2 regions of the Clostridium omnivorum genome follow, and region 2 is predicted to be linked to the other one. Evidence: a T-box and tRNA genes for the amino acid it is inferred to sense, from the RefSeq annotation. Region 2 holds a T-box; the other holds one or more tRNA genes.
The links. A T-box is a leader RNA that pairs with one kind of tRNA and senses whether it is charged. The one in region 2 lies ahead of pheS (phenylalanine--tRNA ligase subunit alpha), so its partner is inferred to be a tRNA-Phe.
Positions count from the first base shown of each region.

Region 1: it encodes a tRNA-Phe, which carries the amino acid that the T-box ahead of pheS (phenylalanine--tRNA ligase subunit alpha) is inferred to sense. The anticodon was not compared.

Region 1 is NZ_BRXR01000001.1:2,246,408-2,248,878, forward strand. Features, by position in the region: rRNA gene bsdE14_RS10720 (23S ribosomal RNA) at 1-1,204, shown strand, start outside; rRNA gene rrf (5S ribosomal RNA) at 1,320-1,436, shown strand; tRNA gene bsdE14_RS10730 (tRNA-Phe) at 1,446-1,521, shown strand; gene bcp (thioredoxin-dependent thiol peroxidase) at 1,566-2,024, opposite strand; gene bsdE14_RS10740 (sensor domain-containing protein) at 2,319-2,471, shown strand, end outside.
Region 2 is NZ_BRXR01000001.1:128,648-131,118, forward strand. Features, by position in the region: gene pheT (phenylalanine--tRNA ligase subunit beta) at 1-91, opposite strand, end outside; gene pheS (phenylalanine--tRNA ligase subunit alpha) at 135-1,154, opposite strand; T-box leader at 1,207-1,418, opposite strand; gene bsdE14_RS00605 (TrmH family RNA methyltransferase) at 1,448-2,242, opposite strand; gene bsdE14_RS00610 (potassium channel family protein) at 2,255-2,471, opposite strand, start outside.

The sequences.
Region 1 (2,471 bases), 2.1 Mb from region 2:
AACTCGGCAAATTGACCCCGTAACTTCGGGAGAAGGGGTGCCTACGCAAGTAGGTCGCAGAGAATAGGCCCAAGCAACTGTTTAGCAAAAACACAGGTCTCTGCTAAAGCGAAAGCTGATGTATAGGGGCTGACGCCTGCCCGGTGCTGGAAGGTTAAGGGGACTAGTTAGCGCAAGCGAAGCTATGAACTTAAGCCCCAGTAAACGGCGGCCGTAACTATAACGGTCCTAAGGTAGCGAAATTCCTTGTCAGGTAAGTTCTGACCCGCACGAATGGCGTAATGACTTGGGCACTGTCTCAACAACAAATCCGGCGAAATTGTATTGCGAGTGAAGATGCTCGCTACCCGCGATTGGACGGAAAGACCCCGTAGAGCTTTACTGTAGCTTAGCATTGAATTTCGGTATTGTCTGTACAGGATAGGTGGGAGACTGAGAAGTAGGGGCGTCAGCTCCTATGGAGTCACCCTTGGGATACCACCCTGACAGTACTGAAGTTCTAACCACAGTCCATGAAACTGGTCGTGGGACATTGTTAGGTGGGCAGTTTGACTGGGGCGGTCGCCTCCTAAAATGTAACGGAGGCGTCCAAAGGTTCCCTCAGAGCAGTTGGAAATTGCTCGTAGAGTGCAAAGGCAGAAGGGAGCCTGACTGCGACACCCACAAGTGGAGCAGGGACGAAAGTCGGGCTTAGTGATCCGGTGGTACCTCGTGGGAGGGCCATCGCTCAACGGATAAAAGCTACCTCGGGGATAACAGGCTGATCTCCCCCAAGAGTCCACATCGACGGGGAGGTTTGGCACCTCGATGTCGGCTCGTCGCATCCTGGGGCTGAAGTAGGTCCCAAGGGTTGGGCTGTTCGCCCATTAAAGCGGCACGCGAGCTGGGTTCAGAACGTCGTGAGACAGTTCGGTCCCTATCCGTCGCGGGCGTAGGAAATTTGAGAGGAGCTGTCCTTAGTACGAGAGGACCGGGATGGACTGACCTCTGGTGTACCAGTTGTTCCGCCAGGAGCACGGCTGGGTAGCTATGTCGGGACGGGATAAACGCTGAAAGCATCTAAGCGTGAAGCCCACCTCAAGATAAGATTTCCCATAGCGTAAGCTAGTAAGACCCCTTGAAGAACACAAGGTTGATAGGTCAGGGGTGTAAGCGCAGTAATGTGTTTAGCTGACTGATACTAATAGGTCGAGGGCTTGACCAAATATTCTTAATCTGTTCAGTCTTGAGAGAATAGCATTCTCTTAAAGGAAACTCACTCAACAGAGTTGAGGAGTACTGATTAGTTAGCAAAATCGAAGATTTTGACTAATCATGTATCTGGTGGTAATGGCAAGAAGGTAACACCCGTTCCCATTCCGAACACGAAGGTTAAGCTTCTTAGCGCCGATGGTACTGCAGGGGAGGCCCTGTGGAAGAGTAGGACGCTGCCAGGTTATATATATGGCCAGTTAGCTCAGTCGGTAGAGCAGAGGACTGAAAATCCTCGTGTCCCTGGTTCGATTCCTGGATTGGCCACCAAAAAAACCTTAAGCTAAATGCTTAAGGTTTTTTTATTGTTATGACTATTCAATAGAACAAGTTATGCTTTCAACATGACCATTAACTTTTACTTTTCTATATATCTTTTCGATTATTCCATCTGCATTAATAATAAAAGTGCTTCTTTCAACTCCCATTACTTTTTTACCATACATATTCTTCTCTTTTATAACATCATAGAGTCTGCAAACAACTTCTTCAGCATCAGAAAGTAATAGGAAATTAAGATTATGTTTATTAATAAATTTTTTGTGAGAATCGATAGAATCTCTACTTATTCCTAGAACCACGCCGTTTAAATCTTCTATTTTAGAAAGATTTTCTTTGAATGCAATTGCTTCATTAGTACATCCAGGTGTATTATCCTTAGGATAAAAGTATAGTATTACTTTTTTTCCTCTGTAGTCACTCAACTTATGTTCCTTATCATCGGAACCAGGCAGAGTAAAATCTGGAGCTAAACTTCCTTCTTTAACTTCCATGTTTTCCATATACATTCCTCCTTATCAATTGATAGCAAGTGAAAATATAGAGCTAAATTTACTAGCTGCTAATTCAATCCTTAATGTTAATTATAATACTATTATAGCTTGAATGGTTATAAAAAAATAGTAGAATTGGTTCTTAATAGCTGGCGAAATGCTAGAATGTATAAACTTCACAAACATTTAAATGTATATAATGGGGAAATGTGAAGGAAAAGAGGAGTTTTTGGCGAATTATAAATTTAATTAGTTTTAGCAATTTACTACAGTAAGTTTTTTGGGGGATCAACTATGAAGGATAAGCTAGCAGCACTTTTTTTAAATGTACTTCCAAATATAAAAAGCGATTTAAAAGGACCATTAGATAATAATATGCTTGAGACACATAGGCAATTTATGAAGGGCTCTATTTTAACGCTGTGCATATTTGCCTTAATAGTACTA
Region 2 (2,471 bases):
TAGAACCTGACAAGGTCAATTTGTCTCCTAATTCCTTAGGTGCTATATCAATATTAACATAATCTTTAAGCCATTTTACTGGAACCTTCATTTTTATTCCTCCTACATATTAGTTTAAATTAAAACTTAAATTTCTAAAATTGATTCAAAAATCTCATATCACTTTCATATAAAAGTCTTATATCGTCAATTCCATACTTTAACATTACTATTCTATCCAGGCCAAATCCAAATGCAAAGCCACTATAAACTTCAGGATCTATACCACAATTTCTAAGAACCTGAGGATGAACCATTCCTCCACCAAGAAGTTCAATCCATCCACTTCCTTTACAAACTTTACAACCCTCACCATTGCATACGAAGCAAGTAGCATCCATTTCACAAGATGGCTCAGTGAAAGGAAAATGGTGTGGTCTAAATTTAGTTTGAACTTTTTCTCCAAACATCTTTCTAGCAAAAAGATCAAGAGTACCCTTTAAATCTGAAAAAGTTATACCCTTGTCAACTACCAGCCCTTCTATTTGGTAGAATATTGGTGAATGTGTTGCGTCAACTGCATCAGACCTATAAACCTTACCAGGTCCTAAAATTCTTATTGGTGGTTTTTCCTTTTCCATAGTTCTTATTTGAAGAGGTGAAGTTTGAGTCCTTAAAACTACATTGTCATTTATATAGAAAGTATCCTGTTCTCCTCTAGCAGGATGATTTTTAGGTATATTAAGTGCTTCAAAATTATAATAATCAAGTTCTACTTCTGGTCCTTCAACTATTGCGAACCCCATGGATATAAAAATATCCTTGATTTCTTCTAAGCATAAATCAATAGGGTGTCTCTTTCCAATAACCTGCTTTTTACCTGGCATAGAAATATCAATAATTTCACTCTGCAGCTTCATTTCTTTTTCCTTTTTCTTTATTGCTTCTGCAGCTTCATCTATATGATTCTCTAAAGCTATTCTAACATCATTAGCAATCTTACCAACTATTGGCCTTTCCTCTGCTGATAATGCCCCCATACCTCTTAGGATTTGTGTTAATTCACCCTTTTTACCCAGATACTTAACCCTAATATTTTCTATTTCTGTTTTAGTAAGCACAGATTTAAGCTCTTCTAAGGCACTACTTTTTATTATTTCTAACTTTTCCTTCATTTAATTTTCTCCTCTCTTTAATATAAATTTAAACGACAAAAAATCCGTCCCTAAAAGGGACGGATTGTATCCGCGGTACCACCCTAATTGACAACAAGTGTCCTCTTAGTTGAAACTATCGGTTCTACCCGCTAACTGCTACTATCTTCACAATTAGAACTCCAGAGTGAACTTCAATACAAAAATACTTAAAAAGGCTTTCAGTCCATGACCTTTTCTCCCTGGAAGTTTTTTAATATCTACTCTCTCTTTCATAGTTTAAGTTTATAAAGTTTTATAGCCTATATTATAGTTTACTTGCTCGAAGTTGTCAATCTTTGTCTTACAGCTTCGAACATCATAATTGATGCTGCCACACCGGCATTTAGGGATTCTGCATTTCCAGGCATAGGTATCTTAACCCTTATATCTCCTAAAGCCATCAGTTCATCACTTATACCATTTCCTTCGTTACCAACAGTTAAAATAAATCTATCTGTAAATTTAACATTATAAAAATTTTCTGATTCCTCAAGTGTGCTGACTATAAGTTTGAATCCCTTATCCTTTAATTCTTTCACTGTGCTCATATCTATACTCTCAATTATAGGAATATGAAATATAGAGCCCATTGTAGACCTTAAGGTTTTCTCATTATATACGTCCGCTGTTCCTTTTGTAGCAATTACACCCAGAGCTCCTGCCGCATCTGCAGTCCTAATAATGGTCCCCAGATTTCCAGGATCTTGTATCTTATCAACAAGTATGTAAAATCCTTCACTATTGACTATGTGATTTTTTTTAATCTTTACAACAGCTGCTATTCCCTGAGGATTTTCCGTGCTGCTCAATATTTTTAAAATCTGATCAGTAACCCAATATACCCTTGTTTCCTTTTGAGTATATGAAGCAACCTTATATTTTTCCCATCTTTCCTTTTCTTTCTCAGAAATAAATACGGCTTTAACTTCAAAGTCTGACTGCAATGCTTCAACTACAAACCTAAATCCCTCAGCAATAAACTCAGAATTTTCAAGCCTATACCTCTTTTCTTTAAGTTTTTTCGCTTCTTTTATTAGCGAATTGTCTTTACTTTGAATTGTATCCAATATATTCACCCTTTATCTTGATATCAAGTTTTCAAATTTACTTAATTCATCAGCTCCACCGATAGCAATAATAACATCTTTTACTTCAACCATATCATCAGCTCTAGGAGCTATATTTATATTATGCTCTTTCTTAATAGCTATTACACTTATTCCATAATTAGCTCTCATATCTATTTCCTTTATAGTCTTTCCATACCATTCCTTAGGGCATTCAATTTCAGCTATA